Linked DNA regions of Lentimicrobium sp. L6. The protein of the gene in region 2 interacts with the protein of the main gene of each other region in a pairwise test. Links are inferred from orthologs where the notes say so. Each region holds a gene or a part of one and is shown on either strand. Other genes may lie near its edges.

Region 1 (6,997 bases), on a different replicon or contig from region 2:
GATTACCTTTTTAAATTCCTCCGAATTCTTTTCTTTATCACTAGAAGGTATTAAAACCATCTGCTGCATTTCGGCAAATTGAGAATTTATGGCATTCAATTCCTGACCTAGGTTGATCAGTAACTCTCTCACTTCCATCATTTCCTTCTCCACCATATAGTCAAGGGTTCTTTTGATGGATACTTCTATTTCCTGATATACATGAATTTCTGAATCCTGCTCAGCATGATCATAAGTGTCAGCATAAATACTTAATAAGTCTGGGAAATCATTAATGGAAGATTTGATCTTCTTCAAACTACTATTATACTGATCAATAAAGCTCTGTTGCAATTGTATATCTAGATTAGAACTAGAGCTTTTTAATCTGGTATTGATAAATGATTTTTGCTCTTCAATATCTTTACCTTGAGCCACTTTTAAGACTTCAATAAATACTCTTAAAGGATGTGAAATTGATTCATCTATGCTCTTACTTAATCTCTCATTCAAATCGTTCAGTACATTCTGAGAGCTAAATCTAAATCTCAACAAATAAGAATTCAACTGATTGAGATTATCCATTAAATTCTGATTATTTCTCCAAATATTAATACTAGAGACAAAAGACTTTTTGGATTTCTTAGCTATAATATATTGATCAGAATTATAATCGATATAGGAATTACTCAGTGGATGGTTCAGTTTAAAGATAAAGTCTTCCAAACTTTCGCTAAAACCAATTTTAAAACCCTTAGAAACAGCTTCCATATCAGTCTTTCTCACATCAATGAGTTGCTTCATCAATAAAGAAATCTGTTCTTTCTGTTTTAATAATTCTTCTTCACTTGGAATGCTATCTAGAGCCAAATCCATCGTATTTTCAAATATTCCTGAAATATTTTGCAAAGTTTTAAAAACCTCATTCTCAAAACGGAAAGAATCGCGATTCAAGTGGTTCACTGTATTTTCTAAACTTTTATAAACCGATTTTGGGAAAATCATCAGCATCTGTTCTCTAAAGTGAACATAATACGATATAGAAGAACTTAAACGAAATATAGGAGAAAACCACGCTGCTTTTCTTCGCATTCTTGCATTTACTTTTTCTGCTTCCTTTAATTGTTCTCGAGTGATATGAGTTTTAATTCGGTAAGGATAATTAGAAATACTTTTGCCAAAACGATTTAAGGTTTCCATCACCAACTCGAATTTTTCATCGAGGAGTTTATCTAATGTTTGTGAAACTGATTTTTCTGCATATTGCAATTGCCCGCGCATAAAAATACCATGCTGTACCTCTATGGTCTTTCTAAAAGCTGTTACTCTATTGCTACTCGCCCTACTGATTAAATTATCATAACTTTTTTCTCCAGAACTAAGGATATATTCTAACCATTTAATCTGATTATCAAGCAATGGCATCATCATTTCACTCATAAAGGCAGCATAAACATGCTCTATATCTATGGCTAATTTATTCAATGCTGGTTTGAATTTTTCCTCTTGAATAATATCTAAAAGTGCGGTCAATGGTTTTTGTTCACTCATTTTTTTGGTGAGCGATTTATCAAATACAGGAAGTGGTTTTAACTCCCCTAAACTCAAACTTTTAAATTCAGAACTTGCATTAATAATAGCAACTGTTCCGATATTACGACACAAAATGTTTATTTTTTCTACAAACTTAGCTTCTTCCCCCTTAATAATTGGAGTAAAACCAAGGAAAGTAAGATCGGTATCTACTGATTCTACCTGAATAATATCGTAGAAACTACGTTGTTCTATCTCATTATTAATAATCATTAAGTCCGCACTAATACGAAGATTATCTAGCACATGCTGCGCATTCTCATGAATAGAATTAGAAACATCATTATTCTGATTTACAATGAGTAATCTAATTTTTGCATTGGCCCAATCTTCACTTAGGGTGATAAATTTCGCAAGCGACAGTGCGAGATTTCCATTATGCCCTCCTCCACGCCACCAAATATCTATACTTTGTTGTTTTCCCCATCCCCTTTTCTTATCATAATCCAATAAAACTACATTCATATCTAATGATGAAAGTCGAGAAACCAATCGTGAAAAATCAAGAGGATCGTTACTTTCACGCGCCCAGCCCATCATAACAGTATTGGGTTCCACACCAGAGAATCCATAGGTTTGGGCTATCATTTCTATACCTTCATAAATATTACTCACCGACTGTCGACGAGTAAAAACGCCAGTATATTGCTCCTCAATTTCAGAAGATATTTTTTGCTTTGATTTGGAAAATAGGAATTCAGAATCTTGACTCAGGTGCAAATCGAAGTTGGACAAAAACCCTTGTTTCCCCACCATATTCACTCCCATTTCTAATAAATGTGGGCGCGCATTTCCTCCACCACTAAATAGGATAATATTGGGTTGCCAATTGGATTCTTTTAATGGTTTCTGATTGATTCTGTGTAAACTTGTTCTGATGATACTCGTCCAAACACTCTGCCAAACATCAGTCATATTTCCTTGCACTTCTCTCCTCTTCAGGAAGAAATAAATACCAAACATAATACCAAAGGCCACTAACATCCCTAGCATATCGAGGTTGATCATCACAAACATACTGGCTACAAAGCCTATCACACCAATCCAAATAGAAATTTTTAGGCTGGGTCTAAAGTCACTATTCGACCACCTTTCGAGCACATAAGCCAAATTGATAAAACCATATGCTGCTATATAAAACATGGAAACAATTCCAGCAATAACATCTAACTCTCCAATTAAGATTCCTAATTCTGCTAAAATGAAAGTAGCGATTAAAGCTCTACGAGGTTCATTATTTTTCCCCACTCCTTGACCAAAAAATGAAGGAGTCACTTTATCTTGAGACATGGCTTGTAAAATTCTAGGGCCTCCTAAAATACCACCTAATGCAGATGATAATGTTGCGCCCCAAATACCTGCAATCACGAAAGGTGAAAACCATGCTATCTTTAATAAGAAATTGGTATCTGTTAATAATAGTTCTCTATCTACAAAAAAGGCGAATAATAGAGCTAAACCAATATAAACTACTAATCCTAAACCAATGGCATATAGCGTTCCTTTAGGAATGGAATCTTTGGGTGATTTCAAATCTCCCGACATGGCTACACCAGCGGTAAAACCAGTTACAGCAGGAAAGAAGATTGCAAATAGGACAATTAAATCAGGAGAATTTGAACTCGCTGTTAGAGCTGGTTCTGCGGCTTGATATTCTCCACCAGTTAATGCACCGATAATAATAGAAACAATAGAAAGTGCAATGGCACCAAGAATAAAAAACTGCGTTTTAATGGCAATTGAAGTACTGATATAAGCTATCAACACCAAAAGAATGATGACCACAGTACCTATTAACCTAATATCATTGACTTCCCCAGTCATTGCTAGGAAATCGCTAATGACTTCTATGCTCAGGAAGTTCTCTACAAAACCTACAATATATAAGGAAATACTCAGGGCAGTACCTAAAAAGATAGTCACTCCAATACTCCCCCCCATGGGTAATCCCAAACTTCGGGATAACATATAATAGATTCCTCCGGTTTTTATTTTTTTATCAGTAGCAATGGAGGAAAGACTAAGCCCAGTTGATATAGAAATAACATGGGCAATTACAATGAGACCGATCACGGCATATAATCCTGCTTCGCCTACGATATAACCTAAACGAAGGTACATGATTACACCTAAAATCGTTAAAATAGAAGGCGTAAAAACGCCACCAAAAGTGCCAAACTTCTTAGCTTGAGCCATAAATATTAAGATTTATTGTATAGAATGTTAATAGGATACGAAAATACGACTTTATTGTTACGTTCTTGGATTTAATAGCTTCTTGAATAATAATGGTCTAAGTAAAGATTGGAGGTCCTGCTTTACATCCTGGTTATCAGCATGTTTGACTCACAGGTAATTATTTAGTAACCCATAAGGTTAAATTTTGAATTTTATATTGTTCGTCTCTTCAATTAAGAACAAAATACAATGGTAAATTTGCTGTTTGTAGATCTTCTTGTTTAAAAACACTAAACAAAAAATAGCATTTAGAAAAACCAGATAAGACTTTTAAGGGACATATAAAAAATATTGAGCTTATGAAACTTCAAAATTGGCATATAAGAAAATTTATATCCAAGTATGGTTTTACAATCTCTATATTGTACGATATCAAATAAGTTAACTTACAATAATGAATTAATCTGGGGCGTTCAAACGTTGCTTGGTGACTTCAAACATGGTGATTCCACCTGCAACAGATACATTAAGAGAGGCGATTTGACCAACCATAGGTATCTTTATAAAACCATCTAAGTATTTCATATAGGCTTCTGAAATTCCATTTTCTTCACTTCCTAGCATGAGTGCGACTGGGCCTGTAAAATCAACATCATAATAATACTCTGTAGCTTTCTCTGAAATTCCGTAGATTTTAATTCCACTATTTTTCAAAAACTCTAATGTAGTCTTTAAGTTATCCTCACGACAAACTTGAATCTTATGCAATGCCCCTGCTGATGTTTTAATGGCATCTTCATTAACAGTGGCTGCTCCTCTAGAAGGAATGATGATTGCATCTACTCCACTACATTCAGCTGTTCTAGCTATAGCTCCAAAGTTTCTTACATCGGTAATTCTATCCAATACTAAAAGAAATGGGTTTTTCCCATCCTCATAAAGCATAGGTATTAGGTTTTCAATATTCTGATAAGTGATTGGTGAAAGATATGCGATAACACCCTGATGGTTTTTTCTTGTTATGCGATCTAAACCCTGCTGTGGAACACTATTAAAAGGGATATGGTGATACTTTATTAACTGAAAGAAGTCATGATACAAGCCTCCTCTTAATCCATTCTGAATCAACAATTTCTCTATTTCTTTCCCACTTTCAATGGCTTCCATAATGGCTCTAATGCCAAATACCATCTGATTTTTATCTTCACTTTTTCTCATCATATTCTTATCATTGAATTTGCAAAGGTAGGGATTTGTTGAAAGTATTAAGCGTATTTTATTCTTCTTCTTTTCGAAGTATTTCTAATAATAGTTTTGCTGTGGCAGCGGGCTCATCTTTTTCGATAGGAATATTCAGAACGCTATTGTCGTCTCTTTTGGCAATACCAAAACCATAAGCTTTATCATAGTATTGAAGACTTATATCTGCAACGGTCATAAAATCCCCTGACTCTAGGGCATCCAAAGCTTGTTGCGCTCGCAAACCACCTAACTTTCTGGCTATTCTCTCCAAAGCATTTTTCAAAGCCACATTATCACCATTGGCATATTCTTTCACCAAGCGCTCCTCTCTCACTTTCTTTGGAATAACGACCTGATAAACTTTAGCTTCTCTCATTCTTTTGAACAATGCAAAAGGAATACCGCATTGTCCCATGGTAATACTTTCATCTTCCAGCCAAACAGGTTTGGTAGTATCTAGTTTTAGCCACTCTTTAGCTAAGTTATTCTCAAACTGCTCATTTGTAGGCTGTTCCGATTCACCAATAGAGCCAAATGCTGAACCTTTATGATGGGCTATTCCTTCTAAGTCTACAAATTGCTCTCCAAGATTTTCCAGTTCTTTCAGGATATCTGTTTTACCACTTCCGGTGTATCCTCCGAGTATTCTAATAGAAATATCATTGCCTAATTGTTCTCGAATATAGGCTCGATAACCTTTGTAGCCCCTTGCTAAAATAAAAACCTTTAATCCTATCAATTCAAAAAGCCAAGCCATATTTTGGGAGCGCATCCCTCCTCTCCAACAATGCACCAACAGCTGATTGTTTTTAGCCAACTTTCTGGCTTGCTTGGAGAAGTCAGCGAGTTTTGGACCCACATATTCCAATCCTAACTGAATAGCGAAATCTTTACCGGCTTGCTTATACCTAGTACCTACTTTAGCTCTTTCTTCATTATTAAAAATAGGAATATTCAAAGCTCCTGGAATCCTACCTATATCATACTCTCCAGGAGATCTCACATCTATAATGGGAATAGTTTCTGAAAGCTCTAGAAATTCTTTTGGGCTAATGATATTGAGCATATATTGATTTTACTTCCTGTTTATCGCATCAAACAAATAGAAATTATTTATTCAAGCTATTCATTTGCAAAACTACTCATTATTAATTCTTGAGCCATTACTGAAGATAATATTTCTATGAATCCACAAAAAAAACACCACGATATTCAAGATTACTACCCATATATAATTTGCATTGTGGCTAATTGGTCTATCTTTGCCAAAATTTTTCAAAGTATGATAGTTGTAACAGGTGCCGCAGGCTTTATTGGTAGTGCTCTTACAGGAGGTTTAAATAAAGCTGGGTTTGAGGAGCTTATATTAGTAGATGATTTTTCACGGGAAGAAAAAAAGAATAATCTAATAGGTAAAAAGTACATTGACAAGGTTGAAAGAGAGTACCTCAGCGATTTTCTGAGAAATTATTCCGATGAAATTGATTTCATTATTCATATTGGTGCCCGTACCGACACTGCTGAGTTTAATAAAGATATTTTTGATGAACTCAACCTAAACTATACCAAAATGGTTTGGGAATTTTGTGCTAAGAATGACATTCCTTTAATATACGCTTCCTCAGCTGCCACTTATGGTTTGGGAGAATATGGCTATGAAGATCGGCACGATATCGTTGACAAGCTAAAACCTTTAAATGCCTATGGTGATTCTAAGAATGACTTCGACAAATGGGCTTTACAACAAGAACAACAACCTCCATTTTGGGCAGGATTGAAATTTTTCAATGTATATGGTCCCAATGAATATCATAAAGCAAGAATGGCATCCGTTATTTTCCATGCTTTCCATCAAATAAATGATAATGGTTTAGTAAAACTATTCAAAAGCCATAAAGAAGGTTATGAGGATGGAATGCAATTACGCGATTTCGTTTATGTTAAAGATTTAATTAAGGTGATTATCTTTTTAATGGAAAACAAACCAGAAAGCGGATTATATAAT
Region 2 (8,632 bases):
AAACTACCTAATACCATTTGATTATTTTTGAGGATGCTATATTGATCTGCTGACTTTTCTATTTGATAAACCTCATCTGCTAAAATCATTGGAGCAGAAAGTTCATTCGCTCTTTCTTGAAATACATTAAAAGTTTCTGGATGAAACTCTCCAATAATAAGTGGAACTTCTTTTTTGATGATTCCTGCTTTTTCACCAGCAATTTTCCCAATAGTATCTCCTAAAAACTGAGTATGGTCTAGCGCAATATTTGTAATCACAGAAAGTTCAGGATTTACAATATTAGTACTATCAAGCCTTCCTCCCATTCCAGTTTCCAAAATAGCAATATCTACTTTTTGATCAGCAAAGTATTTAAAAGCCATTCCCACTGTCATTTCGAAAAAGCTAGGCTGAATTTCTTCAAACTTCTTTTGCCTTCCCTCAATGAAATCTAGCACTTTAGCTTCTGGAATCATTTCACCATTGATTCGAATTCTTTCTCTAAAGTCTTTAAGATGCGGTGAAGTATATAATCCAGTCTTATAACCCGCTTCTTGAAAAACTGAAGCGATTAAATGGGAGGTAGACCCTTTTCCATTGGTTCCGGCAATATGAATAGATTTGAATTTATTCTGAGGATTATCCAACACCTCCATAATAGCATAGGTATTGTCGAGGTTGGCTTTGTAAGCTGCTTTTCCCATTCTTTGAAAAATGGGCAATTGTGCATACATCCATTTTAAACATTCTTTGTAATTCATTAGTATAATAATTTAAATGCTTGGCCTAAATGTTCTATAATATCGCTGGCGATCAAACTCTCAAAACCTAATTTCTCAGCAGCCAAATCCCCTGCTAAACCATGAAGGAATACAGCTAATAAGCTAGCTTCTAAGGAAGAATATTTCTGTGCCATCAGCGCTGCAATCATACCTGTTAAAACATCTCCAGAACCACCAGTTGCCATTCCTGGATTTCCAGTAGAATTGAAATAAACATTAGAAGTGGGTGTAAAAACCATGGTGTGCGCCCCTTTTAATATCAAGTATACACTATATTTTTTGCTAAAAGCTTTTGCTTTTTCCATGCGCTCAAAACTATGCTTGGAATTCCCTAATAAGCGGTCGAATTCCTTTATATGAGGAGTCAAAACAGATTGAGCTGGAATAAAGCTAAGCCAAGTCTTGTTATCAGATAAAATATTGATGGCGTCGGCATCAAAAACCATGGGATTCTGCACTTGCTGCAAGAGCATCTTTAATGCCTTGGCGGTTTGTTGACGAGTCCCTAATCCTGGGCCAATAGCAATATTTGAATACTTTGCCAAATCTGGTAGGCTAGTAAATGCTTCCGCACTATCATCGGGACTAGACATCAACTCTGGCATCATATTTTGGGAAAGACCCGATGCTTTGGGATGATGTAATGTGACCAATCCCGCTCCAGATCTCAGAGCCGCTTTTGAGCTTAAAATGGCAGCACCCATTTTTGTATGGTCCCCGGCAATCATTAACAAATGTCCAAAACTGCCTTTATGACTAAATTTGGCTCTTGCTTTTAGAAGCGTAGTTACAAACTCAGCATTAAGATAATAATAAGGCGTTTGAGTTTGATAAATATAATCTGGAAACAAACCAATATCTAATAGATTCCATTGCCCTACATATAATTCATTTTCTGGTAATAGAAAGCTCAACTTGGGAAACTGAAAGCTCAATGTATAATCCGCAAAGAAGACCATGTCTTTTAGGCTTTCCATAGCTTTATCGGCAAACAATCCACTTGGGATATCTATTGCCACTTTTATATGATGGCATTCATTGAGTTTCTTGATGACTTGAGCTGAAAAGCCTTTTAAAGGTTTTGAAAGACCACTTCCGAAAACAGCATCTATAATAATTGTATCAGCAGAAAACTCAGGAAACTCATTTGGCATCTCCTTCCACTCGAATAACTGAATATACTCAATAGACTTTAATCGCTCATAATTAATAGAGAAATCATCAGAAAAACGATCGTTTAAATTCAGCACAAAAACTTTTACTCCGTAGCCATCCTCAGCTAATAACCGGGCAATGACCAATCCATCTCCTCCATTATTTCCTGGCCCACAGAAAATGGCAAACTCTTGATTTATTTGTGCTTTTTGCTTTAACCAGAGCACACATTCTTTAGCCGCTCTTTCCATTAAATCAATAGAAGCAACAGGCTCATGTTCAATCGTGTATTGATCAACCATCCTGATTTGTTCTATTGAAAATATTTTTTGAATCATAAATCTAAATTTAAAGTGATACGAGCCAAATAATCGTAGTGTGCGCCTCTTTGCAATAATTCAGCCTGAAATCCATGGCGTTCAGCTAAATTCTGCAAATTATCGAAGTCGATAAAAAGCCACGGAAAAGGCTTGGATGGGATTCCTTGATATTCCACTTGAAATTCTACTTCTCCATAATAATGGTCGTTAAGATCTATCATAAAAGAACCATCCTCTTCTTCAAAAAGATAAATTAAATCGGAGGAATCAAATAAAATTTGTCCGCCCTCATTGAGTAGATTCTTGCACTGAGAAAAGAATTCTTTAAAGCCATCAAAGTTTTCGACCAACCCAATTCCGTTCATTAATAATAAAATAGTATCGTATTTATGGTCTTTGAGTTCAAAGAAATCTTGACAAAGAGCATGTTTCACACCTCTTTCCTCCATGATCTGAACACTCAACTCACTGATATCAATGGCATGACATTCAAAACCCAGTTTCTGTAGCGCCAAAGCATGTATACCTGTTCCAGCACCCACATCTAAAACTTTTCCTTTGGATAGTTGAATGGCTTTTTGCTCCAACTCAGGCATTTCATCAAAATTCCTAAAAAAGTATGCTGTTTCATATTCTTCATCATCGCTAACGCTGGTTCTCACTATTAATGGCACATTATTTTTATGAAGGTGCTCCTCCATTAATGCCTGACCCATGATATCGTCAACTGCTTTCACTATCTTTCCCATAATCGTTAATTAGTGTTCGTCTATAAAGTCCATCTTCGTCGTTGTTGCTCAAAATCCAAATCCTCAAATACACTAGTATTCTGCGGTTTGAATTTTTCACACGCCTCGAATCTAAACTTTATAGTTCAAACACTCGACTTTATGGACAGACTTTAATTAAGTTGCAAAATTAATAGAATATGAGTTTAAGTTCAGAAAAATTTAAGATAAAAAAAGCCCTTCATAATGAAGAGCTGATTAATCAAAATCAATCCACTAAAACCCAATAATCTTTTCCAGCTTCAGTAGCAATAATTCTCTATCCACAGGTTTTCTAATATAATCTACTGCACCCATTTGTAAACTCTTAAGTTCAAGAGAAGCATCTTGCAATCCTGTCAAGAATATTACAGGAACATCTATTTTTTTCTCCGTCATGTATTTTAATAACTGGAAGCCATCAAAATTAGGCATATTAATATCAGACAATACCACATCTATGTTTCCTTGAGCCAATTCCATCAGAGCGTTTACCCCATCAGAAGCTACCGTCACCCGAATGTTTTTCGTTTCTAAAACAGCAGTTACTACTTTCTGATTTATCTTATCATCCTCCACCAATAAAATATGTGCCGATTGACTATCATAATCGACTCCATGTTCAGGAATCATTAAATCCCAAATATCTTGAAGATAAACATAAGCGAAAGCAGAAGAAGTATCTGAAACACCATAAGGAATAATCAATTTATCATCGTTTACCATGGCTCCGCAACTGTAAACAACATTGGGCACTCCACCTTCTCGCTCCACTGAATTTGCTTTTAATAATGGCTCCTTTAGACGAGCAATCACTTTTCGTGGGTTTTCGAGATCCAATAACACAGCACCAATTACATATTGACGCATCACTCCTACTCCATATGTTAATAACAACCATCCTTTTTCTGTTTCTATGGGCGAGCCAACATTTCCTACCTGATTACTTTCCCATGCGAATTTAGGCTCGTGAAGTAAGTGTGACTCCTCCCATTTATTGATATCATCGGAGAAAAGGATATAATTATTAATACCATCTAAGCGACTAATCATGACATAATCACCTTTTATCTTTCTAGGGAATAATGCCATTCCTTTCTGATGGGCACCGATTCCGTGCAAGGGCATCATGGTAAAATGGTAGAAATCATAGGTTTCAATCATATGTGGCAAAACCTCTTCCCCATCATTGGCATTATAAGTGGCTATATAACTGACAACTCCAGCATTATTAGTGTATTTTACAAATCTAGCATCCTCTATACCTTGTGATTCCGAAGCCGTATTGGGAAACAAAACTCTTTCGGACAAAGTAGTATCTAATGAAAATGTGGTTTCATAGTTTATTTCTGCTAATGAAAAAAGAAAATCCAAAGCCTGCAAACGCTCGTCACTATCTCTAGATTCTAATTTAACATCATCAATAATTTGAGTCAGGTGATTATAATCAAACTCTTTGGGAAGAATAGCCTCTATATAATTTTCATGGTCTGAAAAAGCCTCAGATTTTTTTACGGAATCTAGGAAGTGTTTTTTCTCATAGGTTTTACTGCTAATTCTCTCTGGCAAAGCTACAACCCTTCCCATTTCCTCCAATTCTAAACTGCCATCTTTATTTAATATTCCTTCTCTAAATATCAAATTGCTGATACCATCTTCACCAACGCCTCTTAGGCTAATGACAACTCTTTTCTGACCTCTAAGTAAGTCGGTTTGATCAGGAGCTTCCACCATACTAGGGTTACAAATAGATTTTGATTCAATAGACTGTTCTTTGGTGAAATAAGCTCCAATCAACAGCTGCTTGGATTCAGGTAAAGCATCATTAGAAATCCCCAGCTCCTCTATCAAAGGCAAAATGTGATTATAATTAGCTTTAAAAATATTTGAGATATTTATATGCCGATTGGAAAACAAGCGAAGTGTTTGCTGAAGTGTGATACTAGCTTCATTTTCATTCAAACCCAATACACGCTTGATTAGTATTTTTGCTCTCTCTTTTGATTTAGGAAATGAAAATTTAGTGATCACTCTTTTTGGATCTGGCTTAATTTTGGTTTCAAGGCGCTGTACATTTATACTCATAATATTATTTTTCAGAATTGTTCATTAAATGGTTTTTACCAACCCTATTCTATAAAGCTCTTTGACAATCAAAATTGCTCTATTCTAAATAGTTGTTAGTGTTAATCCAAATATAATCAATTAATTCCAAAAAAGAAAATAGAAAATAAAAAGCGATTGAGAAAGCCAGAAAAAGTCTAAATTGGGAGACCTGGGGACTGGGAGTCAAAGCGATTGAACAACCTTCTAAGGTTGGGTCTATACTACCATTCTATCATTAATTATAAAATTTCATCCAAGTTTTATAATCATCGCGGCTAGTATCATAGATTCTGATGATGGCTGATGTCCAATAATCTTCAAATTTCCTGCCTTTTCCTTCTGCTCTTGTAGGCTCACTTATCAATACTTTACCCGTTCCAATATCAAAGAAAACTACCCAAATAGATGCATATTCATTAATAGCATTTAAAGATTCTACCATATAGACCAAACCTAAACCGGCTTTTTCTGAACTTGAATATTTCTCAATAAAACCTTCAATTTGGGACTTCTTGAAAATAAAATTTTCAGCCTGGATTATCTCATCAAATGGGATCATTCGGTTCAATTCATAAACTGCGGTATCATATTCCACCCTCTTTTTTTTGTATGGAGCGCCAATGGGAATATTTTTCTTTCCTTCAGAAAACATTTTATTCCATGTTGGATAATAATAATTCACCATCTCAGCGCCTCCCGGAAATTCTCCTATACCTACACATTTAGCATGAGTGAAATCTAATCCAAAAAAGGTGACAGCTTTATATTCAAAAACATCAGAAACTGATTGAGAATAGCTAAATAAACTTGATGCAAGTAATAATACGATGAGTAACTTTTTCATTAGAGTAATTTTCTGCAATTTAAGAAAATTTACAAAATCAAAATTGCTTAACAATAGTTTTAGTTTTCAGCCTGCTTTTCCCATTTCTCATAAAACTCTTGAGACTCTTTAATGATTTGTCGTATTCCACCAGCATAATAATTCCTGATGCTGAAACCTTTCATTCCTCCTCTAGCTCGTTTTACCAATAGCACCTCTTGAGTATCAATATCGAAGAAGACTATTTGTATGCTTATCAGATTATTTCCATGGCTAACCTCATCTATAATATATACTAAACCAAGGCCACTATGTTTCTCATCATTATAATTTTGGACAACCGATTGAATCTGCTCCTCACTCAAGCTTTCTACTTTGCCATTCATATAATGCTCATAAACATCAAAGGCTGCATTTAGATCATCTGCTCTATAAAAATTATACTCCACATTTTTCTTTTTATAGCTTTTTGCCACATCATAGCGCTTTCGTTCATCCATCATCAATTCATTTAATGCTGGCATATATTTATCTTGCATACTGGCTGGGCTAGTAAGTCCAGAACCACCAGTAAAACGAGCTTGAGTAAAATCTAAACCATAAAATACCATGTCTTTGGATTTGAATACATCTACATCTTGCGCATGAAGGCTCCATCCCATGGTTAATGATAAGAATACTAGAATTAAATATTGTTTGGTTATTTTCATTTCTTAAGAGTTTGTTTAAAAACAAGAACAAGAAGTTTTATTTAGGGTTGCATTTTTTAAAAAATTCCCAATAAAAAAAATGATCATCCACCACTCATTTTTTTAAACTCTTCTTGCAAATATTTCATTAAAAAATCAATTCATCTTTCTATCAGACGCAAAGGGTTTAAAAAAGCTACACTTCGACCAAAAATAAGCCTATTTTTCAGCCGAAAAAATTACTATTTTTGCGCCCTTAAATATTACGATATGGACATTCCTTCAAGATATCAACCCCAAGAGGTTGAGAACAAATGGTATAAATGGTGGCTGGAGCAAAACTACTTCCACTCAGAACCAGACGATAGAGAAGCTTTTACAATAGTAATCCCTCCTCCTAATGTTACTGGTGTATTGCATATGGGTCATATGCTCAATAATACTATTCAAGATGTTTTGGTTAGAAGAGCCAGAATGCAAGGTAAAAACGCCTGTTGGGTTCCTGGAACCGATCATGCATCTATAGCTACAGAAGCCAAAGTGGTCAACCATTTGAAAGAAAAAGGAATCGCGAAAAATGACCTCAGTAGAGATGAGTTTTTGGAGCATGCTTGGGAATGGAAAGAAAAACATGGCGGAATCATTCTTGAACAATTAAAGAAACTAGGCGCTAGTTGCGATTGGGAAAGAACTAAATTCACCATGGATGAGGATTTATATGAATCTGTAATCGATGTATTTATCGACCTTTACGATAAAGGACTTATCTACAGAGGTGTGAGAATGGTGAATTGGGATCCATCAGCACTTACTGCTCTTTCTGATGAAGAAGTGATTCATAAAGAAGTTCAATCCAAACTATATTATATCAAATATCAAGTAGAAGGCGAAGATGAATGGGTAACTATTGCGACTACTCGTCCTGAAACTATATTAGGAGATACTGCAGTTTGTATTCACCCCGAGGATGAGCGTTTTGTTCACTTAAGAGGAAAGAAAGTAATTGTTCCTTTAATTAATAGAGCTATTCCTGTTATTCAAGATGAATATGTGGATAGAGAATTTGGAACCGGTTGTTTAAAAATTACTCCTGCACACGACATCAATGATTATACTTTAGGTATCAAGCATAAATTAGATACCATCAATATATTTAATGATAATGGAACTTTAAACGAAGCAGCTGAATTATATATTGGCGAAGATCGTTTTGAAGTGAGAAAGAAAATCAGCAAAGAGCTCCAAGAAAAAGGCTTCATGGTGAAAGAAGAAGATTATACCAATAAGGTAGGATTCTCTGAAAGAACCAATGCTGTTATCGAACCAAAATTATCATTACAGTGGTTTATGAGCATGAAAGAAATGGCCAAGCCTGCTCTTGATATTGTGATGAACGACACCGTACAATTTTATCCAGCCAACGTTAAGAATACTTATCGCCACTGGATGGAGAATGTAAAAGATTGGAATATTTCTCGTCAACTGTGGTGGGGACAGCAAATTCCGGTTTATTATCTTCCAAACAAAGAAGAAGTCGTAGCAAAATCTGCGGAGGAGGCTCTTGAAAAAGCAAAAGCTAAATATCCAGAATTAGCAGATATTACTATTGATGATGTAAAGCAAGACGAGGATGTTTTAGACACTTGGTTCTCTAGCTGGTTATGGCCCATCTCTGTTTTTGATGGAATCAGAAACCCTGACAATAAAGACATACAATATTATTATCCAACCAACGATTTGGTTACCGCACCAGAGATTTTATTCTTCTGGGTAGCTAGAATGATCATGAGTGGATTGGAGTATAAACAAGAAATTCCATTCAAGAATGTATATTTCACGGGTATTGTAAGAGATAAGCTGGGTCGTAAGATGAGTAAATCTTTAGGAAACAGCCCCGACCCTATTAAATTAATGGAAGAATATGGAGCTGATGGTGTAAGAGTTGGAATGCTACTCACCTCTCCAGCGGGTAACGACTTACCATTTGACGAGTCGCTTTGTGAGCAAG

The links. The genes of interacting proteins can lie anywhere in the genome.
Region 1: the proteins of HNS38_RS08485 (region 2) and rlmB interact in binary tests that used the Escherichia coli proteins (3 or more experiments, as listed by UniProt). The link is inferred for Lentimicrobium sp. L6 from one-to-one orthologs.

Annotation. Positions count from the first base shown.
Region 1 is NZ_JABKCA010000012.1:62,830-69,826, reverse strand. The notes cover bases 3,091-6,025. They hold rlmB (23S rRNA (guanosine(2251)-2'-O)-methyltransferase RlmB), read right to left. Parts: upstream 4,972-6,025; coding sequence 4,210-4,971; downstream 3,091-4,209. Other genes in these bases: mnmH (tRNA 2-selenouridine(34) synthase MnmH), read right to left, coding at 5,027-6,025; HNS38_RS04680 (amino acid permease), read right to left, coding at 3,091-3,768. In the rest of the region: more of HNS38_RS04680, read right to left, coding at 1-3,090; more of mnmH, read right to left, coding at 6,026-6,058; rfaD (ADP-glyceromanno-heptose 6-epimerase), read left to right, coding at 6,275-6,997. UniProt on the Escherichia coli protein: Specifically methylates the ribose of guanosine 2251 in 23S rRNA.
Region 2 is NZ_JABKCA010000027.1:30,058-38,689, forward strand. What follows is about bases 1-2,997. They hold HNS38_RS08485 (NAD(P)H-hydrate dehydratase), read right to left. Parts: upstream 2,258-2,997; coding sequence 743-2,257; downstream 1-742. Other genes in these bases: HNS38_RS08480 (folylpolyglutamate synthase/dihydrofolate synthase family protein), read right to left, coding at 1-743; HNS38_RS08490 (class I SAM-dependent methyltransferase), read right to left, coding at 2,254-2,988. Outside these bases: HNS38_RS08495 (response regulator), read right to left, coding at 3,244-5,091; HNS38_RS08500 (hypothetical protein), read right to left, coding at 5,348-5,956; HNS38_RS08505 (hypothetical protein), read right to left, coding at 6,016-6,645; HNS38_RS08510 (valine--tRNA ligase), read left to right, coding at 6,895-8,632. UniProt on the Escherichia coli protein: Bifunctional enzyme that catalyzes the epimerization of the S- and R-forms of NAD(P)HX and the dehydration of the S-form of NAD(P)HX at the expense of ADP, which is converted to AMP.